3 regions of the Dietzia maris genome follow, and region 3 is predicted to be linked to each of the others. Evidence: riboswitches for the same ligand, from Rfam matches in the RefSeq annotation. Region 3 holds a riboswitch; each other region holds the start of a gene.
The links. Region 3 has a riboswitch for thiamine pyrophosphate ahead of thiD (bifunctional hydroxymethylpyrimidine kinase/phosphomethylpyrimidine kinase). Riboswitches for the same ligand answer to the same signal wherever they lie in the genome.
Positions count from the first base shown of each region.

Region 1 (10,260 bases), on a different contig from region 3:
CGAGGCCCGCGACTTCCTGGCCCGCCCGCATCGCCTGCTCATCGGCGGACAGTGGGTCGACGCCGCCGACGGCCGCACCTTCGCCACCCACGACCCTGCGACCGGTGCCGAGATCACCCGGGTCGCCCACGGCGGGCCCGAGGACGTGGACCGCGCGGTGGCCGCCGCCCGCCGCACCTTCGACGACGGCGCCTGGGCCACCATGAAGCCGCGCGAGCGCGAGCAGATCCTGTGGCGCATCGGCGACCTGCTCGACGCCAAGGCCGAACTGTTCGGTCAGATCGAGGCGCTCGACAACGGCAAGTCCGTCGCGATCGCCACCGCCGCCGACGTGGCCTGGGCCGCGGACGTGTTCCGCTACTACGCCGGCTGGGCCACCAAGATCGAGGGCTCCACCGTCCCGGTGTCCATGCCGTTCGCCGGTGACAAGCAGTTCCACGCCTACACCCAGCGCGTGCCCGTGGGCGTGTGCGGGCAGATCATCCCGTGGAACTTCCCGCTGCTCATGGCCGCGTGGAAGCTCGGCCCCGCCCTGGCCACCGGCAACACCCTCGTCCTCAAGCCGGCCGAGCAGACCCCGCTCACCGCCCTCCTGCTCGGCGAGATCTGCCAGGAGGCAGGCGTGCCCGACGGCGTGGTCAACATCATCACCGGCTTCGGCGACGCCGGCGCCGCCATCTCCGGCCACGACGACGTGGACAAGGTCGCCTTCACCGGCTCCACCGAGGTCGGCAAGCTCATCGTGGACGCCGCCAAGGGCAACCTCAAGAAGGTCTCCCTCGAGCTGGGCGGCAAGAGCGCCAACATCGTCTTCGCCGACTGCGACTGGGACGCCGCCGTGGCCGGGTCGGTCGCCGCGTGGATGTTCAACCACGGCCAGACCTGCACCGCCGGCACCCGCCTCTACGTCGAGGACTCCATCTACGAGGAGTTCACCCAGGCCGTGGCCGACGCCGCGTCCCAGGCCACCATCGGCCACGGACTCGACCCCGACACGGTGCTCGGGCCCGTCGTGGACCAGGACCAGTTCGACAAGGTCTCCTACTACCTGCGCGCCGGCATCGAGGACGGCGGCCGAGCCCTGACCGGCGGCGCCCGCCACGGCGACACCGGCTACTTCATCCAGCCCACGGTGTTCGTCGACGTCAAGCCCGAGGACCGGGTCGTGAAGGAGGAGATCTTCGGCCCCGTCGTGGCCGCCCTGCGGTTCTCCGACGTCGACGACGCGGTCAGCCAGGCCAACGACTCCATGTACGGGCTCGCCGCCGGCGTCTGGACCAAGGACCTGTCCAAGGCCCACCATGTCGCCAGCCGCCTGCAGGCCGGGTCCGTGTGGGTGAACCAGTACAACGGCTTCGACACCGCCATGCCGTTCGGCGGGTTCAAGCAGTCCGGGTGGGGTCGCGAGCTCGGCGCCGGCGCGCTCGACCTCTACACCCAGACCCGGTCGGTCAACATCCAGCTCTGACCCGACCGGCCCGCCCAGACCGGACCACCCCCAGACCGGGACCCGGCGTCCCCGTGACCACTCCGGGGACGCCGGAGTCCCCCCCTTCCCACACCGTCGCCGTTCCCGCACCGTCCCCTTCCCGCACGCCCCCGAAAGGACCACCACCGTGAAGACCAAGGCCGCCGTACTGTTCGACACCCACAAGCCGTTCGAGATCATCGAGCTCGACCTGGACGACCCGGGCCCCGGCGAGGTGCTCATCAAGTACACGGCCGCGGGCCTGTGCCACTCGGATCTACACCTGTCCGATGGCTCACTGCCGCCCCGCTTCCCGATCGTCGGCGGTCACGAGGGCGCCGGGATCATCGAAGCCGTCGGCGAGGGCGTCACCAAGGTCAAGCCCGGCGACCACGTGGTGTGCTCGTTCATCCCCAACTGCGGCGTCTGCCGCTACTGCTCGACCGGCCGGCAGAGTCTGTGCGACATGGGCGCCACGATCCTCGACGGCCACATGCCCGACGGCACCTTCCGCTTCCACTCCGGCGGGCAGGACTTCGGCGCCATGTGCATGCTCGGCACCTTCTCGGAACGCTCGGTCATCTCGCAGCACTCGGTGGTCAAGGTCGACGACTGGCTGCCGCTGGACAAGGCCGTGCTCGTGGGCTGCGGCGTGCCCTCGGGCTGGGGCACTTCGGTCTACGCCGGCGGCGTCCGTCAGGGCGACACCGTGGTGATCTACGGCATCGGTGGCCTGGGCATCAACGCGGTCCAGGGCGCCGTCCACTCGGGCGCCCGCCACGTCGTGGTGGTGGATCCAGTGCAGTTCAAGCGCGACGAGGCGCTGAAGTTCGGCGCGACCCACGCGTTCGCGAGTGCGGCCGAGGCCCACGCCGAGGTCGAGAAGCTCACCTGGGGTCAGATGGCCGACCAGGCGCTGATCCTCGTGGGCACCGTCGAGGAGCAGGTCGTCTCCGACGCGTTCGACGTGATCGGCAAGGGCGGCCGGGTGGTCATCACCGGCCTGGGAAACATGACGGACAAGACCGTGCAGGTCAGCGGCACCATGATGGCCCTGTTCGGCAAGACCATCACCGGCACGCTCTTCGGCTCCGCCAACCCGCAGTACGACATCGTCAAGCTCCTGCGGCTGTACGACGAGGGCAAGCTCAAGCTCGACGAACTCATCACCACCACGTACACGCTCGACCAGGTGAACCAGGGTTACCAGGATCTGCAGGCCGGGAAGATCATGCGCGGCGTGATCATCCACGACTCCTGATCTCCCACAACCCCCACAGACCGGAGCCGGTCGACCCCGCGGGACGGCGCCCCCGCCTTCTCGGTGATCGGCTCCTCCCCCCGACGCGCGTCGCCTCACCCCCTGGGCGGCGCGCGTCGGTGCGTCAGCCGGCAGTCGCTCTTGCCGCTGTGTGGCTGGCCTGCCGCAGCCGCTCCCGCCGCTGTGTGGCTGGCCTGCCGCAGCCGCTCCCGCCGATGGCGTCTCGCTCCCGCCGCTGCCCACCCAGCCCGCAGCCGCTCCTCACCATGGCGTCTCGCCCACCCTTCGGTGCGCGCGAGACGCCATCCCGGCGGGCGGCTGTGGCTGAGCGACTGTGGTCCCGGCGCATCGTGAGACGCGAGACGCCATCCCAGCGCGCGGCTGTGGCCGGGCGGCTGCGTCAGGGTGTGGGCGCGCCGCCGGTCACCGAGAGCGTGTTGCCGGTCGTGTACGACGACTCCTCCGAGGCCAGGTACACGTACGCGCCGGCCATCTCGACCGGCTGCCCCGGCCGACCGAGCGGGTTCTTCTGCCCGAAGTACGGCAGCTTCTCCGGCTTCTGCCCGCCCGTCACCTGCAGCGCGGTCCAGAACGGGCCCGGCGCGACGGCGTTCACGCGGATCCCCCGCGGCGCGAGCTGCTGCGCCAGCGCCTTGGACATCGTGTTGACCGCGGCCCGGGAGGTCGCGTAGTCCACCAAGCCCGGCGACGGGGTGTACGCCTGAACCGACGAGGTGAAGATGACGCTCGCCCCCGGCTGCAGATGACCGAGCGCCTCCTGCATCATCCAGAACGGCGCCGAGATATTGACGTTCATGGTCTCCGCCCACTGCTCGGAGCTCAGGTCCTCGAGGTTCTCGACGTAGGTCTGCCGGGCGGCGTTGAGCACCAGCACGTCGATGCCCCCGAGCCCGGCCACGGCGTCACGGACGATCCCCCGCGCCACCTCTTCGTCTCCGACGTCGCCAGGCAGCAGGACGCAGGTGCGGCCGGCCTCGCGGACCAACCGGGCGACCTCGTCCGCATCGGACTGCTCGGAGGGCAGGTATCCGATCGCCACGTCGGCCCCTTCGCGCGCGTACGCTATCGCCACCGCGCGACCGATGCCCGAGTCTCCGCCGGTGATGAGCGCGCGTCGGCCGGTGAGCCTCCCGTGACCGATGTAGGACGTCTCACCGTGATCGGCCGGCGGCTGAAGCTCGGAGGCGAGCCCCGGCACCGGCTGGGACTGCATCGGGATGTCGACCTCGTACTTTGTGCTGGGGTCGACGAGCGGCTGGGCGTTGGGATCGGTGGTCACGGCAGGCCTCCTGAGACGTCGGGGATTCCGACCGTACGCGTCCTGACCGGATGCGAGATGACGCCGGATCACCCACACTGCGGATACGACCGGATTCCATCGATTCGAAGGAGCAGCAAGCATGCCCCGTTACCGCGTAGTGGACCCCGACCAGAACGTCATCGAGGAGAAGGAGTTCGCTGACGACACCAAGGCGTACGACTGGTTCAAGACGGTCGAGGTCCCCGACGACGCGCTCGGGTACGCCATGGAGGTCGACATGGACGGCAAGTGGACCCGCTTCGAGATCAACGACGGCGGCACCAACACCTCCCCCGCCGCCGACGAGGGCACCGGCACCCCCTGATCTGGGAGCCCGCACGACGGGCAGTCGGCCCGCCCCGCTCGAGATCCGCTACTCCGCCTGCGGATCCGCTACCTCCACGGGAGTAGCGGAATCCGAAGCGGAGTAGCGGATTTCGGAAGGCATGACAGGCTCACCCCTTGACCAGTCCCCGTCCACGATGAGGTTCTGCCCGGTCACGGCGCGCGTCTCGCCCGATAGATGCGGTCGCGCACGGCCAGCGTCAGCGCGTCCAGGCGGGCGGCCTCTGCGAGAAGGTCGGCCACTCTGCTCGGACGGTCGGTGGTGCTGTCGACCAGGGCGTCGTTCGCCCGCTCCAGTAGGCGGGCGAACGCGGGGTCGCCGTCGAGGGCGTCCCTCACGGCGGGGTACTCGGCTTCGAGCGGGGTGCCGATGCCGAGCGTGGAGCGGAGTTCATACCAGCGGTCGAGGGTCGCGGCGAGCGCCTCGGAGGCCAGCGCGTGGGTGCGCCGCGCGGTGTCGACGGCGCGCTCGGCGGTGAGCTGCGCCGGGTCGGTCCCCCGGCTGAGCCGACGGTGGCGGGCGAGGTCCTCCAGTCCGGAGCGCACGAGCCATCCGGTCGACGCGATCCACGCGACCACACCGGCGAGGACCGCGAACACCACCAGCGCGAGGATCAGCGGCACGTCAGATCACCGCGTTGAGGACGAGCGTCAGCGGGACAGCCAGGAGCACCGCCGCCGAGAGGCCGGCCCCGATCAGTTTGCCCACGCCCGACCATCGGAGTTCGGAGCGTTCGGCCTCCAGCGCCGCGGGTGACAGCGGAGCCGCGAGGCGTCCGGCGGCGGAGGCCGCGGACTCGGCGACGGCGGGCCAGGTTCGCGGGACGTGCCGGTGCGGGTCGCTGCCGAGGTCGTCGGCGGCGAGGAGGGCTCGTTGCTCGTCCCATTCGGCGAGGCGCTGGTCGAGTTCGGCGACAGCGGCCTCGGCCTCGGCGATCCGGCGGCCCTCGGCCGTCCGCGAGAAGACCACCGAGGGGAACTGCATGACTCCAGCCTCCCCCACCCGACCGGCACCGGCAAGAGCGCGCACGTGTGAAGGTGCGCGGGCGCGCGGGCGCGCACGTGTGAGGGCGCGCGGGCGCGCGGGCGCGCACGTGTGAGGGCGCGCGGGCGCGCGGGCGCGCGGGTGTGAGGGCGCGCCCTCCGTGCGATCGGCGCCGCCGCGCCTCACCCCTTGACCAGTCCCCCGTCCACGATGAGGTTCTGCCCGGTCACGGCGCGTGCCCACGGGGAGGCGAAGAACAACACCGCGTCGGCGAGTTCGGCCGGGGTGATCGCGCGCCGCAGCGGCGTCCCCGAGGCGATGAGGTCGAACACCTCTTCAGGCGTAGCGGCGCTCGCGGCGGTCGTGCGCAGCAGACCGCCGGAGACCATGTTCACCGTGATGCCGTCCGGTCCCAGATCGGTGGCGAGGGTCCGGGTCAGCGACAGCGCGGCGGCCTTGGCTGCGGTGTAGTCGTGGTACGGCACGACGGGGTGCTGAAACAGATTGGTGCCGATGTTCACGATCCGTCCGAAGCCGACCTCCCGCATGCCCGGCAGCGTCGCCTGGGTGGTGGCGAGGGTGGCTTTCACGGCGCCGCGCAGTTGCGAGTCGAAGTCGCGCCAGGTCAGCGTCTCGGGTCGCGGGCGGGCGTCACCGTTGAACTCGAAATCGACCAGCGCGTTGTTGACGACCGTGGTGACGGGCGCGCCGAAGTGGCGACGGGCGGCGTCGACGAGGGCGTGCACCTCGTCGTCGGTGACGTCGGCGCGGAGTGCGACGGTGCGGTCCTCGCCGAGTTCACGGACGAGGTCGGCGGCGGCCGACTCGCTGCGGTGATAGTTGACGACGACGAGAGCGCCCTCTCTGGAGAAGGCGCGACTGATGTCCGCGCCGAGCCCGCGGGCGCCGCCGGTGACGAGGACGACCTGCTCGTCTATCCGCATGCTGTTGCCGATATCCATTGCCACTCACTTCCCGGTGGTCCCGGCGAGGGTGACGATGCGGCTCCGCTCCTCGACTGCGCAGGGCGCGGCGGATCGGCGACGGCACCGGGAGCCCCGTTGCGGTGGGGCGGGTGCCGTATCGACATTCCTTCGCTGGAACGACCCAGATCAGGTTCGACGGGTGTGATCTCAGCCGCCCGGGCGGGCAGCACCCCGTGTCGCCGACCACCATAGATCACCAGCCGACAGGGCGAGCGGTGACCACGTCGATCCGCTCGGTGGTGGTCATCCCGTGGTCATCCAGCGGTCTCGTACCTCGCCGCCAGCTTAGACAGCGTCTCCGTGATGCCCGCCGCGTTCCGCTCGGACATACCCACGATCTCGAAGAACCTGCCGAGCTTGGACGGCCGGTTGTCGAAGCTCTCGACGACCTTCGTCTTCCCGTCGCCGGCCGGGGTGAACTCCCAGCGCCACCGGTGACCTGCGGGGTGCGCCCACTCGATCACCTTCTCCACCGGGGTGTCGCGGTGCTCGGTGACCGTGCAGGTGATGCGGTACGGCACGCCGTACATGCGCATCGCGGTGGTGAACTTGGCACCGGGGCGCAGGGTGGTCGGCCCCCGGACGTTGTCGCGGACCGTTCCGGACCCGTCGACGAGTCCGTGCTTGCGTGGGTCGTTGAGGAGGGCGAACAGCTCGTCGGCGGGCGCGTTCACGGTCACGCTGCGGGCGACCACGCGCGGTCCGCGGTCGATTGTGCTGATGGCGGTCATGGTGAGGTGAGACCTTCCGGTTGGACTCGGCCTGGCGGCGAGCTCGGATGCTGTTCACCCCACCGTACGACCGCACTCCGACATCATGCGGTGCATCGTGTACGGCCAGCGGATCAGCGGACGGCCTTGAGCCCGACCACACCGCCGATGATCATGACGAGGAACAGCACCTTCATCGTAGAGGCGGGTTCCGCCCCGGTGGCCATGGCGTAGACGGCGGTCAGCGAGGCACCGATGCCGACCCACACCGCGTACGCGGTGCCCACGGGCAGCTCGCGCATCGCGTAGGCCAGACCGGCCATGCTCACGACAAGCGCGACGCCGAACACCACCGAGGGCCACAGCCGCGTGAACCCCTCCGAGCGGCCGAGCGCGCTGGCCCACACGGCCTCGAGAACTCCGGACAGAACGAGTACGACCCATGCCATGACGGCCTCCTGCGGGCCGTCTTGTCGCACACCGGGTACGGCACCCCTCTTCCGGAGGCCCCGGGCCGGGGCTCTGATCCCCAGGGTGACAGTCCCGGTGGTCGCGGACAACATCAGGTCCGTCACCTCGATAAGTCGCGCTATCCAAGGTGGCGTTCATGCGAGTGGGAACGGTCTCGGAGCTGTGGCGTTACCCCGTGAAGTCGATGTGCAGCGACGACGACCGGGTGCACGAGCTGCTCTCGGCCGCGCTGGGTCGTCGGGTCAGCCTGCATCCGCGCCGGCCGGCGGACCACCACGAGCACTACCGGCGCCTCGCCGTCGACGAGGCCTACCTGCGCGCTCTCACTCCGGGCACGATCCGCGAAGGCGACGACGTCCAGCTCGTCTGATCTCCGATCCGGTTCACGGCTTCACAGAAGAGCGGGCCCGTTCGTGGCTGGGTACGGTCAGGACCATGCCCCCTCTCCCCTCGTCCCCGACCCGACCGACACCCGCGGAACTGCAGGTCGCCGTAGTCGGCGCCGGCGCGATCGGCGGCGCCGTCATCGAGTCGCTCGAGCAGGGCCGGGTCCCGGGTGCGAGGCTCGGCGCGGTGCTCCGCTCGAGCAGCACGGAGAGCGAGATCGAGGCCGCCGTCGACGCGGCCGACGTGGTGGTGGAGGCCGGCAGCGTCGACGCGGCGGCGGAGTACATCCCGGGGGTCACCGCCACCGGCACGGACATCGTGGTGTGCTCGTGCGGCGTGTTCGCCCGCCACGACGACCCCCGAGACCTCCTCGCCGGAGGACCGGACACCGGTCGTGTGCTCGTACCGGCCGGGGCCATCGGGGGACTCGACGTCCTCGGGGCGGCCGCCCGCGCCGGGGCCTCCGATGCCACGGTCCGCCACTACACGATCAAGCGCCCCACGGCCCTGGACGTCGACGAGCAGCTCACCGAGCCTCGCGAGGTGTTCCGCGGCTCGGCCCGCCGGGCGGCGCTCGGCTTCCCGCGCACCTCCAACGCGTCCGTCGCGCTCGCGCTGGCCACCCTCGGCCTGGACCGGACCGAGGTGATCGTGGTCGCCGACCCGGACGTCGGACGCACCCGCCACGTCGTCGAGTGGGAGTCGCCGGTGGGCCGCTACGAGCTGCAGTTCGAGAACTCCGTCGACCCCGACTCCGGCGGCCGCACGTCCGCGATCACCGCCTGGTCGGTGGCGGACGTCCTGGGTGCCCTCGCGGCGGGCGCCGGACCGGGGGTCGTGGTGCTCACGGGTGGTAGACCGGTGGAAGGCCATGCGACGAGCCCCTAACGTGTGGGTTCCAGTCGATCGAGAGGTGCCTCATGGCCAACGCCCGACCGTCAGACCCCGACCCCGCGCAGAGCCCCGACGTGGACAGCCACGGCGCGGCCCCAGCCGGCATCACGCCGGACTCCGACTCCACCTCGTTGCAGTCGGACAGCGCCACCAGCAAGCAGGGCCCGACGGAACAGCAGAGCCCGACACCCCAGCCGGGCAACAAGAGCGCTTACGTGTGGATCGCGGTCATCGCCGTCGTCGTCCTCCTCGTCGTCATCGGCCTCGTCGGCTACGCGTTCGAAGTGTTCTGACGCAATGCCCGCCGCGTTCGACACAGTGATCGTCGGGGCGGGCAACGCCGGGGTCTCCCTGGCCGCCCGCCTCAGGCGCGACGGCTTACACAGCGTCGCGCTCATCGACCCGAGCCCCGTGCACCGGTACCGACCGATGCTCAACTACGCGGCGGCCGGGCGGGCCCGTATGTCCCGGTACGAACGACCGATGGCGACCGTCGTACCCGACGGCGTGGAGCTCCTCCCCCGGGCGGTGACCCGTGTCGACCCGGCCGAACGCACGGTCACCCTCGACACGGGAGCCACCGTCGGCTACCGCGACCTCGTGCTGTGCCCCGGCCTGACACCGCACTGGGACGCGATCCCGGGACTGCGGGAGGGCTACGTCGACGGGTGGGCGGTGTCCGCGCACGTACCCGAGTACGCTGGCCGGGCGTGCGCCGCCCTGGTCCGCGTCCGTGAGGGCACGGTGGTGTTCTCGGTTCCGCCCGAACCCGCCTCCTGCGGTGGGACCGTGCTCAAGGCGATGTTCCTGGCGTGTGACCGCTGGTTGCGCGAGGGCGTCCTCGACCGTATCGATGTGCATCTCGTGACCCCGTTCCGCGGGCTCCTCGGGCTCGAGCACGCCGATCGGAGGCTGCGCCCGTTCATCGAGCAGTACGGCATCACCGTTCACGAGCAGTCGCGCGTCGACTCCGTGGACCACCACGCCCGCACGGTGTCGGTGGACGGCCCGACGCCCGCGGCCATCGAGGACGTCCACCTGGCCTACGTCACCCCGCACACCCGTGCGCCCCGGTTCGTCGCCGACTCGGGGCTCGCCACCGACGACGTCGCCGCCCTGGTCGATGTCGACCCGGGCACCCTGCGCCACTCGCGCGTCGACACGGTGTGGGGCCTGGGTGACGCCGCGACGGTCGGGACCCGCCCGTCGGGTGGCGCACTGCGCGCGCAGGTCGGGGTGGTGGCCGACAATCTCCGCGCCGCCCGCGACGGTGGGGCGCTACGGGAGTACGACGGCTACACGGTCATCCCCGTCGCCGTGAGCAGGAACCGACTGGTGCTCGACGAGCACGACCGGGACGGTCGGCCAGCCCCCTCAGTGCGCGGGATCGACGTCACCGTCCCACGGCGGATCACGTACGCGTTCGACCGGT
Region 1 is NZ_CP143053.1:2,702,388-2,712,647, forward strand. Features, by position in the region: gene VYL96_RS12510 (aldehyde dehydrogenase family protein) at 1-1,468, shown strand, start outside; gene VYL96_RS12515 (NDMA-dependent alcohol dehydrogenase) at 1,617-2,729, shown strand; gene VYL96_RS12520 (SDR family oxidoreductase) at 3,130-4,029, opposite strand; gene VYL96_RS12525 (hypothetical protein) at 4,151-4,375, shown strand; gene VYL96_RS12530 (hypothetical protein) at 4,549-5,019, opposite strand; gene VYL96_RS12535 (hypothetical protein) at 5,021-5,380, opposite strand; gene VYL96_RS12540 (3-oxoacyl-ACP reductase) at 5,563-6,324, opposite strand; TPP riboswitch at 6,453-6,550, opposite strand; gene VYL96_RS12545 (SRPBCC family protein) at 6,621-7,097, opposite strand; gene VYL96_RS12550 (DMT family transporter) at 7,211-7,525, opposite strand; guanidine-III (ykkC-III) riboswitch at 7,536-7,602, opposite strand; gene VYL96_RS12555 (hypothetical protein) at 7,684-7,917, shown strand; gene VYL96_RS12560 (aspartate dehydrogenase domain-containing protein) at 7,983-8,822, shown strand; gene VYL96_RS12565 (DUF6480 family protein) at 8,855-9,121, shown strand; gene VYL96_RS12570 (NAD(P)/FAD-dependent oxidoreductase) at 9,126-10,260, shown strand, end outside.
Region 1: linked by a shared signal. The riboswitch ahead of VYL96_RS12540 (3-oxoacyl-ACP reductase) and the one ahead of thiD (bifunctional hydroxymethylpyrimidine kinase/phosphomethylpyrimidine kinase) in region 3 are both predicted to bind thiamine pyrophosphate.

Region 2 (10,260 bases), on a different contig from region 3:
GGTGGCCGCCGGGGCCGGGGGCCACGCCGGCACGCAGTCCCCGTTCGCGCTGGTGCAGGAGATCCGCGAGTGGTTCGACGGGCCGCTGCTGCTGTCCGGGGCGATCGCCCACGGGCGGTCGATCCTCGCCGCGCAGGCGGCGGGCGCGGACCTCGCCTACGTCGGCTCCGCGTTCCTGGCGACGGAGGAATCGCGGGCCACGCCGGAGTATAAGCAGATGATCGTCGACAGTACGGCCGACGACATCGTCTACAGCAACCTGTTCACGGGCATCCACGGCAACTACCTGCGGGGCAGCATCGAGGCCGCCGGCCTGGACCCGGACAACCTACCGGAGTCGGACCCGTCGGCCATGGACTTCGGCTCCGGCGGGTCGAACGACTCCAAGGCGTGGCGCGACATCTGGGGCGCCGGACAGGGCGTGGGCGCCGTCCGCTCCACCGGCACCGTCCGCGACCTGGTCGACCGCCTGCGGGGCGAATACGACGAGGCGCTGGACGCCCTCACCGCCGGCGTCGGCGCGCTGCGCTGAGCCGATGTCGCTGAGGTTCGCGATCCTCACCTCGCTCACCGAGCGGGAGGGCAGCGGGATCGAACTCGCCCGACGCTTCGACAGGTCGATCGGGTACTTCTGGCCCGCCACCCACCAGCAGATCTACCGCGAACTCGACCGGCTGGCCTCGGCGGGCCTGATCCGGGAACTGCCACGGGACGGCCCGCCCCGGCGCGGACAACCCAGGCGGTTCGCGGTCACCGACGACGGCCGCCGATCGCTGGTCGAGTGGATCGGCGAGGACGACGCCCCGGACGTGACGCGGTCGACCCTCGCCGTCCGCGTCCGGGCCGCCGCCGCCACGGGCCGGACCGACGAGGTCCGTCGCGCCCTCGAGCACCACCGCGCCCGGCGGCAGGACAATCTCGAGCGGTACCGCGAAATCGAGAAGCGGGACTTCTCCGCCGTCGACCCGTCCGATCCGCGGGGCGTCCTCCAGCACCGCGTCCTCTCGCTGGGGATCGAGGAGGAGCGGGCCTGGCTGAGGTGGTGCGACGAGACGTTGGAGGCGCTGGACCGGCTGCCGCCGCCGGCTCACCGGGCGAGTAGCTCTCGGAGGGTCGACGCCCCGTCGTAGCTCGTCCGGAACAGTCCGCGGCGCTGCAGGACCGGGATCACGAGATCCACGAAATCCTCCAGACCGTCCGGGTAACTCGGAGGCATGAGGTTGAACCCGTCGGCCGCGCCCGCCCGGTACCAGCGCTCGATCTCGTCCGCGATCGATTCGGGCGTGCCGAGCATCGTGCAGTGCCCGCCGCCCGCCGCGAGGGTACCCAGCAGCTCACGCACGGTGGGCGAGTCCTTGCTGATGATCCGGAGGATGGTCTCGTAGCGGCCCTGCGGTCCCGCGAACTCGGCCAGCGGCGGCAACTCCGGAACAGGCGCGTCGAGCTCCCAGTCGGAGCAGTCCTGCCCGGTGAACATCGACAGCTGGGCCAACGACTCCTCGACCGGCAGCAGGGCGTCGAGCTCGGCCTTCTTCTGACGGGCTTCCGCCACAGTCGACCCGACATACGTCACCAGTCCGGGCATCACGACCAGCGAGTCCGCGTCCCTGCCCGCCGCCCGCGCCCGCCGCCTCAGGTCCGCGGCGTACGCCGACGCGGACTCGTCGTCGTACGCGACGGCGTAGATCCCCTCGGCGTGCCGCGCCGCCAGGTCCCGGCCCGGATCCGACGACCCGGCCTGGAACAGCACCGGCCGGCCCTGCGGCGACCGCGGCACGGTGAGTGGTCCGTCCACCAGGAAGTGCTCGCCCGCGTGGTGCACCGCCCGCACCTTCGCCGGATCGGCCCACAGTCCGCCACGGTCGAGGACCAGCGCGTCGGCGTCCCACGACTCCCACAGGGCGAGGGCGGCCTGCACGAACTCCTCGGCCCGCTCGTACCGCTCGGTGTGCCCCGGCAGGGCGGCCATCCCGTGGTTGCGCGCCTCCGCGTCGAACATGGAGGTCACCACGTTCCAGCCGACCCGTCCACCGCTGATGTGGTCGAGCGACGCCAGCATGCGGGCGGCGTGGAACGGTGTGAAGAACGTAGTGGACACGGTGCTCACCAACCCCACGTGCCGGGTCGCGCGCGCCATCGCCGACAGTGCGGTCAACGGCTCCAGGAACCACCACGAGCCGCTGGCGGGATCTCCGACGGAGTGGCCGTCGGCGAAGAACACCGCGTCGAGGCAGCCCCGCTCGGCCGTCCGGGCCAGCTCCTCCCAGTAGGCGATGTCGCCCAGTCGCTCCACCGGGGAGTCGGGTCGGCGCCATGCGGCCGAGTGGTGGCCGCATCCGAACAGGAACGCATTGATATGCAGCATGGGACATCCCTTCGCCGGCATTACCCGGAGCAGGTTCGACGGGTCTCATCTCAGCCGCCCCCTTCTGGGCGGCACCCCGTGTCGTGACCCCGAGACTAGACCCCGTCGACGGTCAGCAGGATCTTCCCGTGCGATTCCCCGGACTCCAGCAGGGCCAGCGCCTCGGCCGCCCGCTCCAGGGGGATCTCGCGCGAGACCCTCGTGGTGACATCGCCGGCGGCGATCATCGGCCACACGTGATCCACGACCTCCTGGCAGATGCCGGTCTTCCCGCCGGGGCCGTCCACCGGCCGCGCCCGGAGGTTCGTGGCGAGGACGCCGGCCCTCCTGGGCAACAACATGCCCAGATTGAGCTCCCCCTTGACCCCGCCCTGGAGTCCGATGACGACCACGCGACCGTCCGGCGCCAGGGACGCGATGTTCGGCTCGAGGTACTTCGCGCCCATCACGTCGAGGATCAGGTCGACGCCTCTGCCCCTCTCGTCGTCGTCGGTCCATTCCCCGACCCGTTCGACGAAGTCCTCGTCCCGGTAGTCGATCACCAGCTCGGCGCCCAACTCGCGGCACATCGCCACCTTCTCCGGCCCGCCGGCCGTGGTGGCGACCCGGGCGCCGAGCACGCGGCACACCTGGATCGCGTGGGAGCCGATGCCACCCGCGCCGCCGTGGATCAGCACCCGCGGTGCGCCCAGCTCGGTCCCGCCCCAGTGCGCGTCCGCCGCGAGGACGCCCCGACCGAGCCCGCCCGTCATCGCCAGGTTGGACCACACCGTGCACGCCACCTCGGGAAGCGACGCCGCCTCGTGCAGCGAGACACCCTCCGGAACGGGCATGACCTGGCCCGCCGGGACGGCGACCCTCTCGGCGTACCCACCGCCGGCCAGCAGGGCGCACACCTCGTCGCCGACCGCCGGGCCCTCCACGCCCTCGCCGACCGCCGAGATGCGTCCGGAGCACTCCAGGCCCGGGATCTCCGAGGCGCCGGGCGGCGGCGGGTAAAGCCCCTTGGTCTGCAGGAGGTCGGCACGGTTGACGGCCGACGCCGCCACGTCGATGATCACCTCACCCGCGGCCGGGACCGGATCGGCGACCTCGGTCAGATACAGGGAGTCGGGACCGTTGTCGTACGCGATGGCCTTCATACCCTCGACCGTAGCCGGGCTGGGTGAGGGCGGGTGAGGTGAACTAGCATGGGCGACGTCGTACAGCCGGTTCCACGTGGAACGGGTGTGGCCGCGCGTGTCGTGGCCGGCGGCGGGGAAGTGTGGCAGAGCGGCCGAATGCACTCGCCTTGAAAGCGAGCGTGCCTGAACAGCACCGGGGGTTCAAATCCCTCCACTTCCGCAAGGGGCCCGGTTCTCGATTGCCGGGTCAGGCGGTGGTCTCGCGCAGATCGGACGCCGAGACGTAGCGGATGATCTCGAGGATCCGCGTGTAGGAGCGGGACTTGCCCGACACGATCGAGGTGTGGTCCTCGTCCTCGAACATGACGACCTTGGCCCTGCCGCCCCGGCGATCGACCTCGTCGACGTAGCGCTGGGAGTTCTCCGGCGCCACGGTCGCGTCCTGCCTGCCGTGCAGGGCGATCACCGGGGTGCCCGTGTCGATGTTCTGGATGGGATCCACCGATGTGTATCGGCTCGACACCTCGTCGGGTGTGCCCCCGAGCAGGGTGACGATCCTGTCATCCCCGTGGGTGGCCCCGTAGGTCATGTCCAGTGGCCCGGCGATCGAGATGGCGCGGGTGGGGCGGAAGCTCGGCTTGGAGCCCACCTCCCCGTCCTCGAGCCGATGTCGGGTCGCCGCCCAGACGGCGAGTTGTGCGCCGCTGCTGTGGCCCACCACCACCTCGTCGTCGGTCGTGATCTGCGGGAACCTTCTGTCGACCTCGGTGACGTGGTCGAGCGCGTCGGCCACGTCGCGGAAGGTGACGGGCCAGCCGCCGCCCGACCCGATGTGCCGGTACTCGACGTTGTAGACCGCCATCCCGCGGCTGGCGAGATCGCGGGCCAGGTGATCGAACGAGCCCGCCCCGCTCTCCTTGTGCCAGGACCCGCCGTGGATGAGCACGGCAAGAGGGATGGAGTCGACCTTCTGGTCACCTGCCGGTAGGTAGAGGTCGGCCCAGTTGTGCTCCGGGTCGGGGGCGGGATAGCGGGTGGGATACTCGAAGCGCTGTACCGTCACCTCGTCCAGCCGGACGGGACCCGCGTACGTCGGTTCGACCGCAGGGGCCGCGCTCGTCGCCATGCATCCCGCGAGGAACATCGAGCCGACCGTCAGGGCCGCGCCGAGCACGGCCGGCCGTCTGTATCTGCTCGGATCTCGCCCTGACATGGCGCCCACTTCCTCAGGAGTAAATAAGGCTGTAATCCCTTTTTCTCCATGGGGGCACGTCAGCGAAGCGCGGACGTGTGGCCGACGGTGCGGAGAGTGAAACCCATCTTACAAATATGTGGAGCGATTCGGCGTAGTGGGTGTCCCCGGCTTCCTCCGCGCCCGGGTACGCGGATCTGCTGTCAGTCGATCACGCGGACGCGGCCGGGCTCGGGCGCCCGCAACGGGCCCGCATCGGTCGCGTAGCGGATCACCGCGTCGAGATCGGTCAGGCCGGCCTCTCGGCGGTCCCCGCGCTCGGCCAACACCGAGCCGCCCCACTCCGGGGAGGAGAGGAACTCGCTCACCACGACGGTGTACTCCCGCCGGGGATCGATCGGCTCGTCGTCGACCTCTATCTCCGTCACCCGGTCGCCCGCGGGCCGCCCGGCGTCGACGGTGTAGCGCACGTTGGCCGACACCGCGGGGCCGTTGCGGCCGATGTCGTCGGCGAAGTGGTTGAAGGCGGCGCGGAGTTCCCCGCCGGTGACGGTGACCAGGTACAGGCGGTCGCCGTACGGCTGCACGGTGTGCAGGGTGGCGTAGTCGAGCGGGCCCGCGGGCAGATCGGTGCGCAGCGAGTCGGGGTTGGACACGGCGAGCTGCGCGCCCCGGCCGCGGGTGGCGGAGAGCTGCGCATCGGCGATGAGGTCGGCCAGCGGGGACTCCCCGTCGGCGTTCATGGCGCGGCTGATCGTCTCGTCGGCGGTGCCGATGACCTCGCGGGCCTCGGGCGCCGCGGCGGCCTGTGCCTGGCGGACGAGTTCCTCGGTCCCGGGGTCGGGCTCGATATCCAGGTTGACCGTCTGGTTGAACGCCGAGGTCTGCGGGCGGACCACGTCTCCGGTGGCGGTGTCGACGGCGAGGTCGACGACCGTGACCGACCGGCCGTGGGACGCCGGCGCCACGACGATCCGCTCGTCGTTCTCCGAGTCGAAGACGCGGCACGTGGCCGGGCCCCCGGAGGCGCCGACGATGAGGGCGTCGACGGTCGGGTTGAGGTCCTCGACCAGTTCGAGGTCGGTGAGGGCCTCGGGGCACGAGCCGGGGTCGAGGTTGCCGTGGGCCGTATCGGACTGGACCAGGGCGACGATCGTCTCGACGCCGAGGAACCGCAGCGACTCGACGGTCTCATCGATCGCCCGGAACGGGTCCGCCAGGCGGGTCGTGGTCTCGGGGACGGACTCGGACGGCGCGGTGACCGCCACGACCCCCACCCGGACGTCGCCGACGCGGTGGATGGCGAACGGGAACGTCGGGGCCGCGTCGTGCGACGGGATCACGTTGGAGGCCAGGAACGGGAAGGCCGCACCGCGGAAGGGCGGCAGGGGCGGGTCGACCCGACAGTCCTCCTCCGTGAGGCAACCCGGCTTGACCAGTGAGCGGACGTGGTCGGCGCCCTTCTCCAGCTCGCGCCGGCCGATGCCGGCCCCGTCCACGCCGAGCCGGTTGAAGAACTCGACGGTCGGACGGTCGCCCAGGAGCCCGGCCTCGGTCGCGGTCCCACCGATCGAGTCGCCAGTGGCGAGCAACAGCGTGTTCTCGGCCTGGGCGCGGAGCTTGCCGATCGTGGCGGCGAGGTGGGGACCGCCGCCGGCCGGTCGGACGTTACCGGAGCCGTCCCGCAGTTCGCCCTGGAAGCCGACGGGGCGGGAGAGCGCGCCGGAGAACTCGCCGATCCCGAGGATCCGCACGGTCGTGGTCTCGGCGGCCGGGCTCCACGGACGCCCGGTCTCGCTGGTCCGGGCGTCGGCACCCGGCACGGCGACCAGCGCGGACACGAGGGGCGCGAGGGCGAGGGGGATCAGTGCCCGGCGGGCGGGGCGTCGGGATGTGGGCGTGGGCGGGGCTGCGGGACTCGCCTCACGGCGGGGACCTCGCAGCTGCACACCGACTCCTGGGGGATCGTGACCCACGGCTCTCGCGGGACGGGCGCGACGACCGGGACGTCGCGTCCAAACCCGACCCATCGTGCCGCCGCGAGGTCACGGGACCCCGCCGGAAGCATCACATTCTGGTCACGAATTTGCGGGCGGCCGCGAGGAACCGGTCGTTCTCGTCCGGGTCGCCGATCGTCACCCGCACCCCGTCGCCGGCGAAGCACCGAGTGACGACGCGGTGGTCGCGGCAGTGGGCGTCGAAGTCGGACGCGGCCTCCGCGAGCGGGAGCCAGACGAAGTTGGCCTGGGTGTCCGGGACCGCGTGGCCCATGTCGAGCAGCGCGTCGCGCACCCGCGAACGCTCGGCGACGACCGCGTCGGTGCGCGCCCGCAGTTCGTCCCCGGCCTCCAGGCAGGCGATCGCCGCGGACTGGGCCAGCGAACTCACGGAGAACGGCACGACCATCTTCGCCACCGGCACCACCAGGTCGACGGGCCCGACGAGGTAGCCGACGCGCAGGCCGGCGAGCCCGTACGCCTTGGAGAAGGTGCGCAAGGAGACCACATTGCGACGGGCCATCACCTCCGCGACACCGTCCACCTTGTCGTCGTCGTCGCCCCTCACGTACTCCACATAGGCCTCGTCCAGCGCCACCGTGACCCGCTCGGGGACACGGTCCAGGAACGCGCGCAGTTCCGCGCGCGGAACGGCCGGCCCCGTGGGGTTGTTGGGGGTGCAGACGAAGATCAGGCGGGTCCGGTCGGTGACGGCCCCCGCGATCGCGTCGAGGTTCAGCGACCCGTCGGCGCGGTTCGGGATCGACACGGGCACGGCGTGGGCGATGCGGGAGATGATCGGGTACGCCTCGAAGGAGCGCCAGCCGAAGATCACCTCGTCGCCCGGGGCGCACACCGCCTGGACCAGCTGCTGGCACAGGGCCACCGAGCCGCAGCCGGCGGTGACGTTCTCGGCGCCCACGTCCAGGAAGTCCGCCAGGCGCTCGACGAGTGCGCGGGAGGTGATGTCCGGGTACCGGTTGGCCGCCGCCGCAGCGTCGGCGATCGCCGCGGCCACGCTCGGCAGCGGGCCGGCGGTGGTCTCGTTGGACGCGAGCTTCACGGCGCCGGGCACGGACGCACCGGGCACGTAGGCGGGGATCGCGTCGAGGTCACTGCGCACGTCAGGGGACATGCCTACAGAGTAGGACCAGCGGTTCTCGGGCCGGTGTCCGGCCGTTTTGCGAACCGGCGGGACGTGTGTGTACTGTAAATCCTCGTTGGCTCGCAGAGCCTCCAGGAGGCGTGCCAGAGCGGCCGAATGGGACTCACTGCTAATGAGTTGTCCTCCTAAAAGGGGACCGGAGGTTCAAATCCTCTCGCCTCCGCCATGCCGGAAGCCCGGGAGACCGGACTTCTGGCACGACAGAAGAATATGAATATGCGCCCGTAGCTCAATGGATAGAGCACTTGACTACGGATCAAGAGGTTAGGGGTTCGAGTCCCTTCGGGCGCACAAGTGCAGGAGACCCCGCCACCGGCAGAGATGCAGGAGGCGGGGTCTTCTCGTCGGCGGTGGGGGACGGCCCGGGCCGGCGTCACTCGTTCACAGAGTGGCGCCGGAACGTCCGCACGGTCTCGACCTGGTCCCACACCACGATCACCCAGACGGCCGCGACCAGCCCCCAGCGGATGGCGGTGGCCGGGCCGCCGTCGCCGTCCGCGGGGAGGAGATCCGGGTGCAGCACGGTCTGCTGGCTCAGGACGAGGGCGGTGAGGAAGACGCCGAACACGATGTCGGTGGCCATCTCGAGCGCGAGGCGGCCGCGCGACCGTCCCGGCCGCGCCAGGCGCCACACCTGGATGAGCGCGAGCGCGCCGATCAGGACCAGGTAGCTCACGACCCAGCCGGTCGGGATGCCCGGGTTGATCAGCGGCTCGCCCCCGTTGAGGTGGCCGATGTAGAGGAACGTCGACGGGATGAACGGCACGCCGGCCAGGAGCGCCAGCATCACGAGCGAGACGATCGCGTCGGCACGCGTGTCGGTTCCGCTGCCCGGGCGGTCGAGGTCGTCCGGATCCCAGGTCGGCGTCCGCGAGAGCGCGTTGCGTGCGCCCTCCGGGGTGGTTCGCTCGATGATCACCACCACGAGTGTCCACGCCGCGAAGGTCCAGAGGAGGGCGGCGGACGCGGAGGTGATGAGCTGGGCGATGAGGTCGCCGAGCTGGGGGACAGGCGTGGTGGAGACGTAGAGGATGCCGCCGGCCACCGCGGCGATCGTGCCGACGACGGGCACAAGCCACCGCAGAACGCGAGACCACACGGGGTAGACGTCGGGCCCGACGAGGTACTGACGCACGCCCGAATACCGGCGCGCGAGCTGCGCGGGGTCGCCCAGGCGACGCAGGACCGTGTGCTCGGCGGTGGCGGTATCGATCCGGCCGTCGGGGCCGGTGTCGGCGTCGAGTTCGGCGGCGATCATGTCGTCGATGGTCGCGGCGATCTCCTCCGAGATGTCGCCGCGCTGGCCCTCGGGGAGGTGGCGGACCACCTCGGCGATGTAGCGATCGGTGAGTCGGGGCATCACGCATCCGCCTTCCGCAGATCGTCGTAACCGGCGCCCAGCGCCAGCCATTCGGTGTGCAGCCGCTCGGCGGTCTCGGCGCCGAGGGCGGTGGTCTCGTAGTACTTGCGGGGCCGGGGGTCGTCGGTGCGCCAGGTCGACGTGAGCAGGCCCTGGCCCTCCAGGCGGCGCAGCAGCGGGTACAGGGTGTTGGCCTCGGTGACGATGCCGACGTCGGCCAGCGTGGTCAGCAGTCCGTATCCGTACTTGGGCGTCCGGCACGCGATGAGGCTCGCCAGCACCACGGATCCCCGCCGGATCTCCTGGAGGTGGGTGCCCTGTACTGCGTCTACCTCGTCGTCCATGTCTCACACCATAGTGTGCGACGCACACTATGTAAATGGTGCACACCGTGGCCGCCGTGCGGCGCCACCTGGGTGCGGGGCTGCGTCGCCTCCCCAGGGGAATATGACGGGGGCGACGACAAGGTCATCGCTCGCCTACGTGCGCAACTGCGCGGAGCGCGCGCGGATCAGTTGCATTCGAACTCTTGTGCGCTCGGCGTGATGCCGGTATGATCGAACTATAGTTCGACATTGGTGGTCATTGTTCGGTGTGGCGCTCGGCGGGGGGGTGGGGTTGGTGACGACGGCGAGGACGTTGTTCGCGGTCCCTGAGGGTCTGGGCGCGTTGGACATGGCGGCGGTCAGTGAGGCGGCTCGCGCGGCGACGCTGGCGCAGAACCGAGCTGGTGCGACGCGGTTGGAGGCCGCGTATGTGCTGGTCGCGCAGTTCACCCGCGCGGCGCAGACCGAGGACGAGCAGCGCCGCGGGGGGTCGCGTCGGCCGGGGTATGCGCGGTTGGCGCCTGCGGCGCGGGCGCGTGATCATCTGGTGGCGGCGTGTCAGTTGACGTGTTGGCATGCCGAGCGGCTGGTCACCGCGGGCGTGCAGATCCATACCCGCCTGTCCCGCCTTGCGTCGGTGGTGGCGCGGGGGGTGATGCCGGAGCAGATGGCGATCGATATCGCGTGCCGTCTGGCCGAGGTGCCCGATGCGATCGTGTCCGACGTGGAGG
Region 2 is NZ_CP143053.1:394,368-404,627, forward strand. Features, by position in the region: gene VYL96_RS01730 (NAD(P)H-dependent flavin oxidoreductase) at 1-532, shown strand, start outside; gene VYL96_RS01735 (PadR family transcriptional regulator) at 537-1,130, shown strand; gene VYL96_RS01740 (LLM class flavin-dependent oxidoreductase) at 1,088-2,365, opposite strand; TPP riboswitch at 2,355-2,454, opposite strand; gene VYL96_RS01745 (NAD(P)H-quinone oxidoreductase) at 2,461-3,507, opposite strand; tRNA gene VYL96_RS01750 (tRNA-Ser) at 3,624-3,709, shown strand; gene VYL96_RS01755 (alpha/beta hydrolase family protein) at 3,737-4,663, opposite strand; gene VYL96_RS01760 (bifunctional metallophosphatase/5'-nucleotidase) at 4,885-6,630, opposite strand; gene VYL96_RS01765 (histidinol-phosphate transaminase) at 6,749-7,813, opposite strand; tRNA gene VYL96_RS01770 (tRNA-Ser) at 7,918-8,009, shown strand; tRNA gene VYL96_RS01775 (tRNA-Arg) at 8,062-8,134, shown strand; gene VYL96_RS01780 (HAAS signaling domain-containing protein) at 8,217-9,203, opposite strand; gene VYL96_RS01785 (PadR family transcriptional regulator) at 9,203-9,547, opposite strand; gene VYL96_RS01790 (HNH endonuclease signature motif containing protein) at 9,879-10,260, shown strand, end outside.
Region 2: linked by a shared signal. The riboswitch ahead of VYL96_RS01740 (LLM class flavin-dependent oxidoreductase) and the one ahead of thiD (bifunctional hydroxymethylpyrimidine kinase/phosphomethylpyrimidine kinase) in region 3 are both predicted to bind thiamine pyrophosphate.

Region 3 (10,260 bases):
TCCATTTCAGCGGCGTCTTGTCGATAACGATGCGCCCGAGGTTAGTTCGGTAGACCACATCGTGACGGACCGCGAACGACCAGTGCCCGACAAACCACGCCACCATCCCCAACGCCATCACCGTCGGCCCCCAAGAGCTCGACTGCACCACCCCACAGAAGCCGATCACGGCGCAGATGCCTCCGATGCCACGCGCCAGCGGCGGCAGGAGAAGCGAGGCCACCGCGACCACCGCCACGGCCTGTACCGCGGTCTGCAGGTCCCACATGACACCCCTCCCGTGTTGGCGTTCGTCCCGTCACGGCCCGACCGCACCTGACGGAGGTCCGGGCCGCTTGTTCATTGGCAGTCCTGTTCGGTCAGTGTGCTCGCCCGGTCCGACACGACAAGGCCACCACGGTGCGGATCGCTACTTGTCCTCGTCGGCCTGCCCGGAGGAACGAAACGCGTCCAGGAGTTCACGCAAGGTGTCCGACGTGGCCTCGGCCCGCACCCGGGCGCGGTCGGCCTCCTCAGCCTGGACGCGCGCCTGCTCCGCCTCACGCTGCACCTTCTCGAGTTGCTGGCGAACCTGGGCCAACTCGGAGCGCAACTGCTCGGCGTCCCGGACCGCCGCATCCCTGGCCGCGTCGGCGTCTGCTCGCTGCGCCATGGCTTCCTCCGCCGCAGCGAGGGCATCGGCCTCGCCCGCGCGCGCGGCATCCAGCGCCACCGCAGTGGCCTCGTCTGCCTGCTCGGCGGCGCGCTTCCACGCCGCCGCCCACACCGAGGCCACCATCGCCGACATCGGCTCAGACAAGTCCGGAGCCTCCGGCACCTCGCCCGCTGCGCCCGTGGCGTGCTCGCGCATCCACGCCGCCACCTCGCCGATCCGCACCCCCGCCTGCTTCTGCACCGCCCGCACGGTGACCTTGTCCCCACGCGCGACGAGCACCCCATAGGCGTGAGCGATCTTCTCCGACGACGACATGGCGCCCCTTCAGATTCTATGCATGGTATCGGGTAACCGGTAACGTATCCCGTTCCCGATGTTACCCATGATAGGGGACGCCCGCACCCATGTCGAGGATCAAGCGCTGACCGCTGCTAAGGCGCCCGGCGTCCGGCGGCGAGCACACCGGCGGCGACATGAGCCGGGTGGACAATTCCACGTACCAACGACTGAACGGAGAAGATTGTGGATGCAACAATGCTCGCGCTCACTCTGAGCGTGTGCGCGTACTGCGCGATCGCGGTGACCGTGATGGTCGCCGTGCCCGCCGGTCGCGGACATCACATTGGCCGGCCGGGGCAGTTCGTCGGCATCGCCTCCGGCGTGACAGGCCTGGGACTGTCCGGAGTCGCCGTCCTGGCGTCGTCGGCGGTCCTGCCCATGGTCGCCGGAGGCGCCATCGGCGCCGGCCTCATCGGAGCTGGCCTCGGCTTGGCCCTGAGTGAGGCGGTGAAGGCTCTTCCCGCCGGCAGGGATTGAACTTTGAGGGCCCGGCCCCGGCGAGTCGCCATTGACGGGCCTGGCACATCTGCAGCCGGTTGCTATCCAGCGTGCCGGGGTAAACCTGTCAGGATGGGCGGGTGACCTCCCGGGACCTGGACCTGCCATCCAACTATGGGCGCCTCGTCGAGGACCTCAAGGACAGGGTCCGACGAGCACAGGTCACCGCGCAGCGAAGGGTCAACACCCAGCTGATCGAGCTGTACTGGTCCATCGGACAGGCTGTGCGCGAGGAGAGCGCCCGGCAGGGGTGGGGTAGCGGTGTGATTCGCAGGCTCGCCGAGGATCTTCGGGCCGAGTTTCCCCAGATGAAGGGCTTTTCTGCCCGAAACCTGCAGTACATGGCGACCTTCGCCGGCGCCTGGCCCGCCGGGCCAATCGCGCAACAGCCTGTTGCGTACTTGCCCTGGGGACACGTGACCGTCCTGCTGGACAAGCTCAGCGCTCAGGACGATCGAGACAAGTACGCAGCCGCGGCCGTCGAGCACGGCTGGTCGCGCAACGTGCTGGCCAACATGATCGCCAGCAGCGCCCTCGAACGCACCGGGGCGGCTCCGTCGAATTTTGCGCAACAGCTTGTTGCGCAAGATTCCGAGCTTGCCCAGCAGATCGCCAAGGACCCGCTGATCCTTGATTTTCTGGACCTGTCCGGCGAGGTCGCCGAGCGTGAGCTCGAGGAGTCCCTGACCGACCGGATCGTCGATACGCTGCGCGAGCTCGGCCCGGGATTCGCTTTCGTGGGAAGACAAGTGCACTTCGACGTCGGGGGCGAGGACTTCTACGCTGACCTACTGTTCTTCCACGTCGAGCAATTGCGGTACGTCGTCATTGAGCTCAAGACCGGCAAGTTCAAGCCAGAACACGCCGGGCAGCTGCAGTTCTACGTCGCCCTGGTCGAGGATCGCCTGCGCCGCGCCTCGCATGCCCCGACTGTCGGGATCCTGGTCTGCGGCAGCCGCAATGATCGTGTCGTCCGCTACGCACTGAACCAAGCCGGCGCACCCCTGGCCGTCTCAACCTTCAGCTATGAGGCCCTACCCGCCGCAGAGCAAGAGGCACTACCCAGCGAAGACGACCTCACCGCAGCCCTGGCCCAAATCACCGAGAACGACCAAGACCACTCGTAAACAACGCTGGAACACACCGTAGCCCCAAAACAGGGCCCGACCAGCCATTACGTTAACGCCGATAACTTTGATTACGTAAAGCTAGCAGGTCACAGGGCCGAAAGTGCCGCCCCCTACGCCGCGATGCGGACATTTGATGGCTACATCATTCACGCGCGAACCGTGCACGGCCGGGTCGGCGTCGGCAAACTCAAGCCAACTCGCCCGGGCGCGAATGCCGCGACATCCGACTGGCGGTGATGTGCGCGATTGCCATGTTTAATTACGCGTCGACACCACTGCGGTGCGCCACCAATTATGTTGACAAGCATGAGTTCAGCGCCACTGGCATACTTGATGCCACAACAAGCGAAAGGCGATAACGATGGCTCAGCATTTCCAGACCCGCTATATCGACGATCTCGACGGGACCGATCTCGGCGAAACCGCCAACACCCTCTCGTTCGGATTCGACGGTAAAAAATACACCATCGACCTATCTGACGAGAACGCCGAGGCGTTCCGACAGGCCATTGCCCCGTACATCGAGGCCGGCCGCCGAGTGACCGGCAGCCAAACCAAGACAACCCGGACCCGCTCCAACAGCGGGAACACCAAGGCCGTGCGTGAATGGGCTCGCGCCAACGGCTACGACGTCTCCGACCGCGGACGCATCCCCGCCAACATCATGGACGCCTACGCCGCCGCGAACTAGCCTCCGCGCGCACACCTGAGGCGAACGGAGCAGATGTGTCGCCACGGCCGCACCCCGAAAGAACCCACGACGGGGAGTTCATTCTCGGAAGACTCAACTCTTGAGCATCGTTCGACCTCAGCATTGAAAGGACCACCATGGCACTCTTCCGAATCACTGATCCAGACGACAACCTGGTGACCTTCACCCAGTACACCCCTAGCGAAGGACTGTACGAGAAGGACATCGAGAACCTACTTTGGAATAACCTCGACGATCTTCTGGACACATCGGTATTCCGAATTGCTAGACAACCTCGCCTTCCCGACAGCGGCATCCCAGACATCCTGGCGCTGGACGAAGCAGGCCGACCTATCGTCGTCGAAGTTAAACGAGACCTCGACCGTCAGCAGCTTGCCCAGGTTCTCGAGTACGCAGGGTGGGCGCGGTCTACCAACGTTCAAGAAGTCGCGACACTGTACTCGCAAGGTGCCGATCAATTCTGGGGGGATTGGCAGGAGTTCACCGAAACGGATCAACCTGTACCCATTGCCACTACACCTCAAGTAGTTCTGGTTGCCGAAAACTTCCACGAGCGGACCCGTTCCGCGCTGACCTACCTGCGCGAGAACGGGTTGCCCCTCGTCGTCCTTTCAGTGCGCATTTATGAGGACTCCGACAACACCAGGTACCTCGACGTCGACCGAGAAGGCAGACTCGACGCTGCCGGTCAGACCGTCATGAATACTCGGCCACTCCAACCTGCGACAACAGGACCGCGACGGTCGTTCAGTGTGTCTGTTCTAGACCTCCTCAAGGCCGGAATGCTCCGAAGTGGAGAGACTCTCTCCTGGACTCGGCCTCGCAGTGGAGAAACCCATCGGATCACCGTCGAAGAGGATGGCAGACTCAAGCTGCCGACGGGAAAAATTGTCTCATCACTTTCCACCGCCGCGACCGAGGTCGTCGGCCACGGCAGCTTTCCAGGATGGGAATGTTGGCATAGCGAATCCGGTGAGCGGCTATACGAAATGCGCTCTCGGCTCCAAGCAGAGAGAGAAACCGCTACCGCGACACCTTGAACAGTCCAACTTGAACTCGCCGATAACCAGGTCTTATGTCAAGTACCAGGCACTCTATGGTCGCTCTCCGCACATAGTGCAGATCCGGGTAACGGAGCGCCCCCCAACTCGGGGCCGACGCACTTAGATTCCTTCGCAGGGCCTCAGCGTCCGCCGCGGTGATCAGGAGTACAGACGGCAGAAGAGCCACTCGGCGCCAGTGGCGGTTCCCGATATGTGGCTTGGACGTGTGCCATCCTCATAGGGAGGCTCACGCCCTCAGCTGCGGGTATCGGACGGTTAAACCTTCAGTAAGCCGACAGATTGGAACCGAAAGACCATGCCGCGCATACCGGGTTATTACGAATGGGACGACGCCAGTTTGAGGCCCGGACAGAAGCGTGAAGGAGGCCTTCACCAGAATTTGTTCGATGAAAACGGTGACCTAAAAGGTAATGCCCGATTTGTCGAGGCGGACGAGGTCCAAGCAGACGCCCCGATCGTTACGGAAACCGTTTACATTCCGGCTGAGGAGCGCCGCGAGGACGCTGAGCTGGCCGCGCTGATCGCGACCCTCATTGTTGTGCTTGGCACGCCGGTAGTCGCCAGGTGGTGGAACGAAACAGCGAGACCGTTCGTCCGCTCTAGATTTGGTGGCTTGAGAAAGCGCGGAAAGGCCGCCGCGGTGCACGAAAGCGCTCCGAAGGCGACAAGGGAGGGCCCCACGGAGTTAGTGGCAGCAGCTCCTGATGACGCGCGTCCTGGCATGTCTCAGGCTGAGGCTAGGGCTCGCTACATCGCGGCAGTAGCCGCGCAAGCGTTCGCCGAGGAGCAGATGCGGTTGGTCAGCGGTGCCCGCATTGTTGACGCGGGGCCAGGCGAGGTGGATGCCGAGTGGGCGCTCGGCGGGCTGTCGGCCTTAGACCAACAGCGCCTGATCGAGGCACTGGTGCGGAACCCGACGCTATTGGCTGAGGACAATCTGGCACAGCTGGCCAGCTTGCTGGTTCAACCCGCGGCGCTACGCGAACTGCAGACGACAGAGGATGACGGAGCGCTCGGATCGTGACCTTCTAGTCGCGGCGACTGATGCCACGTTCCTGCCCTTCTTTCATCGCCAGGTCAGCGGAACGCGGTCCGGCCAGTGCAGTTCGATTCCCGCTAACGGACCAACCAAGTCTCATCCGGGCTCATTCGGAGCGTGACCCTCTCCCCGGTGCCAGTGCGGCCGGTCGCCTCCACCAGACCGTATGGCCGCACGACTTGCCTGCTCGCCTTGATCCACGATCGCAGCCGCTCAGAGTAGACCTCTGACCTGAGTTCCACAAGTTGACAGTGATTCAGCGTTCTTGGGTGTGGTCGTCGCTGTTCACAGCGTTGGACGCTCCTCGCGCGGGTCACTAATTGGGCGGCAGTGGGGAGTCGCCCGGACACGATCACGGCCCGCAGTACGGATCTACCGCGCCAGCAAGCGCCTAAACATCCTGGCCGGGCGCGGCTTCCAGGAGCTTCGAGTAGCCTCAGTGACCCGCCTCGACGGCCATTAGTGGGTTGCACGCCCGCTGGGGGAGATCAGTCGGACACCCAGCGCCCCAAAACACGGTTGAGCTCGACGTGAACGGCTGCGGCAGCGCCCTTCCTGGATCGCTCGCAGCTCCACAAACTCCCTGCGTGGCGAGGTCCGCGCAGAAGTGCGCACCCAGGCCGTCCCTCGCCATGAAAGCGGGTCACTAAAAGTTGTGGAACTCAGGTCTGAGTCGGCCGCCAGTACGCCCCGCGAGCACTGCTACCGAACTGAGCGCACTGACCGCGTCGTGCTGATCGCCGAGGACGAGGCCCGGCTCACCGCCTGGATGCAATCGCACCTTCGCCTGTCCTGGTGCGAGCATCCTGACCCGGTTGAGGTCGAACGCGCTGTTATAGCGCGATGGGCACCGCCGCTAAACATCGACCATGCCACCGGCGCGATCCGCGACATCGTCACGGCCGCCCGAGCCGCGTACAACAGCAGCGCCTGAGCACGACGGCCGCCGGTATTCAGACGTTATGACAAGTAGATGGTCCTACCTGCGCTCGCCGCGCATAGCCGGTGCACTCCACAGCGCGTGGAAGTGGTGCACGGGTCCGTGGCCGGAACCGACATCGAGCTCGTCGGCGTGCTGAAGGGACCCTGTGAGGTAGTCCTTAGCAAGGCGCACGCTCGTGACGACGTCGTTATGCGGTACTAGCGCGGCGATAGCGGCAGATAAGGTGCAACCGGTGCCGTGGTCACTGTTGGTGTCCACACGGGCCGCGGATAGCTCCACCGTGGTCGCGCCGGTGAGGATGTCCACGCTCGTTCCTCCTGGCAGATGCCCGCCTTTGAGGAGCACCCAGGGCGCTCCGAGCGTACGCAGGGCCGGCAAAAGCTCACGCATCTGGTCGACATCTGCGATCGCATCGGAAGCCCCGGTCAGGACCGCAGCCTCAGGGAGATTGGGGGTGAGAATCGTCGCTCGCGGGACCAATAAGTCACGGACCGCGGAGACGGCGTCCGGGGCGAGCAGATAGTCGCCACTCTTGGCGACCATCACCGGATCAAGCACTACGGGACAACGCGGATACGCATCCAATGCTCCAGCGATACTCAAAGCGATCCCAGCGTTGGCGACCATACCGATCTTGACCGCATCGACACGCACATCGTCGAACACCGCGGCGAGCTGATCCGCGACGAAGGCCGGCTCGAGCGCAACGAATCTCCGCACGCCCTGCGTGTTCTGGGCGACCACCGCGGTGATCGCACTCATGCCGTAAACGCCGAGAGCAGAAAACGTCTTCAGGTCCGCCTGAATACCCGCGCCACCACTCGGGTCCGTTCCGGCAATCGATAGAACATTTGCGATCATCAGTCCCAGCCTCGTTTCCGGTATCCCTGAACCGCACGAGGAGCGAACGCGCAAAATTGTCCCAAAGCGACTGCAACGCAGTGCTTAGCGTCGACATTCCTCCGCGAGTCCGAACTCGATCAGGTTCTTCGGGTGTGATCTCAGCCCTGGCGGGCACCCCGTGTCGAACGCCAGCGTACCTAGTCTCATGGGGCAATTCTCAACAGCCATGCGCCTAGGCCCCAGCACGATGGCCCGGATTGTGGTTCGCGCAAGGATCGGCCGGGCCTGGCGCTCAGGCTGCGTCCGTTCCAGACAGGGTTGTCATGTTGGTGAGCATCACGTGCCGCTCTCATTCCCGTAGATCCTGGCGGCAAGTTCAGCAACCTCGGCGACGTCCTTGCTCAAGTCCAGCTGCGTCTCGTCGACCTCGTCGAGTCCGTACCAGCGCGCCTCTAACGCGTCATCACCGGCAAGTAGAGATCCTGAAAGCCAGCGGCACAGCACCGCGATTAGAACGAAATGACTGGTCACAACACCACGTTCATCGAAGCCGAATGCGTCGACCGACGTGACGATGCACATCGCTTCGGCCGTGATCGCGGTCTCCTCGGCTAACTCACGAATCGCAGCCTGGTCAATCGTCTCGCCGAACTCGATCTTTCCCCCGGGAAACCCCCACCGTCCGGCGTCCGGCGGATTCGCGCGCCGCACCAGGAGAACTCGGCCATCCATGACAACGACAGCGATCACCGCCACCACCGGCCGGATCGATGAGGTCCTGGCGATACTCGCGTCAGCAGTCACAACGAACATTGTGACCTAGGGGCGATCGCTACGCCGTGGGCCCGAGCCTGCTTGGCGCCGGCCACCACGGCCCGCCCGCGGGCACCGGCCTGATCTCGAGCCACTCCCCTGGCCTCCGCCCCGGACACCTGAGGAGCATCCGGACCCCCTCACGCGCAATCGAGATCGAGAGCGACGCCTCTCCAAAGCAAAGGCAAGCTGTGTCGCGTTTGACGATCCCGTATCGGGACACGGCTCGGAGCGGACTCGGCAGCGTCCCGACCTAGGCTGGGTGTCTCGTAGACGTGTCGCACTAGCGAGGCCCGGGAAGCGCGACTAAATGCGTCACACGAGCCCGCCGAACTCACCGTCAACCCACTCAACGTGTGACGCTTATGCCCCGGTGTCGGAGATGGCAACTAGATTCAGGTCATGCTGCGTCGTCTTGATATTGAGGCCCCTTGGCGGTCGCTTGATAGTGGTTTCTGGCCTGAGCACCTTCCAGCCGGATGTAAGACGGTCATCTACGGCCACAATGGCAGCGGGAAGTCGACCTTGTCGGAGTTGCTTCTAAGCCTTGCCGACGGATCGTCGGCGACAAACGTCGTGTGGGAAGACGGCCACATGAAACGAACCAAGGTCAGGGCGGGTGGTTCAAGCCCCTCTCCGGCCATGGCGGTCTTCACTCGCAAGTGGGTCGAGGCGAACCTGTCGGCGTTCCTCGATGGCGCCAACGCCGCAGCGATTGTGACACTAGGTCGCGAGGCCATCGACGCCAAGGAAGAGGAGGAGCGTCTGGTTAGTGAGATCAGGACGCTCCACGAGCAGGCGGACGAAGCAGAAGAGCAGCGCAGCACTGCCGCCGCCGAAGTAGATGCGTTGGTTCGCAACGTGCAAGAACAGATCGTTTCCCAATTAAGGACGTTCGACCACGCCCACTTCACGAAGAACCGCTACAGCTCGCCCAAGGTCCAAGAGGCGCTACGTTCGTTTCAAGATGAGTTCCCAAACAGCGACGCCCACGCCGAGGCGTTGAAGCGACTCGCCGAAGGCGCGCCCGCCCCGGTTGATGCCCTCCGTCCACCTCCCAACGATACTGCCGCGAGGCTTGATGGCCTGGCGGAGCTTCTCGCGGAGACGCCGACGCGGGTGGCAATCGCTGCGCTCGACGGAAACCCCGAAGCCCAGGCGTGGGTCGAGCATGGGCTCACGCTGCACGAAGGAAGCGACCGCTGCCACTTCTGCGACGGCGAATATACGAGTGAGCGGCGAGCGCAGCTTGCTCGTCATTTTGATGAAAGTTGGCTCCAGATCCGCGGTAAGGCTAAAGACCTGCTCGGGACCGTAACGCGCGAAAGGCAATCACTTGATGACTGGCTTGTCGCGTTGCCGGCGGCCCCGAGGCTCACCGGTGAGCTTCAGTCAGCGTATGAGCAAGCCCTCAAGCAGGTTAGAGACGCTATCGACATTCGTCTCACTGCCCTTGATTCCTTGGAGTCAGCAATTGAGGTCAAGGCCAACGATCCCAGCGCAACACCGGCGGTGCCAGACTGGTCCGCGCTCGCCACGCCGCTGCCCACCGCGACACTTGTTCAGACGGTCAGCGAACACAATGATCAGGCGCGTCGCCATGAAGAGCTGACAGATGAGCGAAAGCGGACCGTCCTCAGCCACCTCATCGGTGCGCAGAGCACGGAATTCCGGACGCTTGAGCAGCAAGTCAAGGACCTCGCCGACAAGAGTGGGGCGAGCAGGCAGGCGGCGGCGCTGGCCGAGCGAAGTCTGGACGAGGTCCGCAAATCGAAGTTCGCAACCAAGCCCATGGCTGACACGCTCACCCGCGATCTTGCACGTGTCTACGGCAAGGATCACCTCAGCGTGACGGTCACCGACGACGGAAAGTCGTACTGGTGCCGACGCGGCGATCAGCCCGGTACCGACCTAAGCGAGGGAGAACGCACCACCCTCTCGCTGCTCTACTTTCTACGGAAACTCGAGGACGAGCAGCAACCTGGTGGTGAGGCGTCTCAGCGGATCGTGGTCATCGATGACCCATCGAGCTCACTAGACCGGGAAGCCCTGTTTGCCACACACCAATGGCTCATCGACACGCTCAGCGGGGTCGGTCAGTACATCGTGCTGACACACGATTTCAGCCTGCTCCGGCTCTTCCTCAAGTCTCAGAACAACGCTTGGGGAAAGTCCATGAAACGAGTCACCAAAGGCGAAGCCGACGAGGTGCGCTTCCCCAAAG
Region 3 is NZ_CP143054.1:6,465-16,724, forward strand. Features, by position in the region: gene VYL96_RS16890 (hypothetical protein) at 1-268, opposite strand, end outside; gene VYL96_RS16895 (hypothetical protein) at 410-970, opposite strand; gene VYL96_RS16900 (hypothetical protein) at 1,190-1,471, shown strand; gene VYL96_RS16905 (PDDEXK nuclease domain-containing protein) at 1,573-2,619, shown strand; gene VYL96_RS16910 (histone-like nucleoid-structuring protein Lsr2) at 2,984-3,313, shown strand; gene VYL96_RS16915 (restriction system modified-DNA reader domain-containing protein) at 3,451-4,374, shown strand; gene VYL96_RS16920 (hypothetical protein) at 4,694-5,422, shown strand; gene VYL96_RS16925 (GIY-YIG nuclease family protein) at 6,093-6,371, shown strand; gene thiD (bifunctional hydroxymethylpyrimidine kinase/phosphomethylpyrimidine kinase) at 6,417-7,241, opposite strand; TPP riboswitch at 7,321-7,412, opposite strand; gene VYL96_RS16935 (NUDIX hydrolase) at 7,560-8,036, opposite strand; gene VYL96_RS16940 (AAA family ATPase) at 8,439-10,260, shown strand, end outside.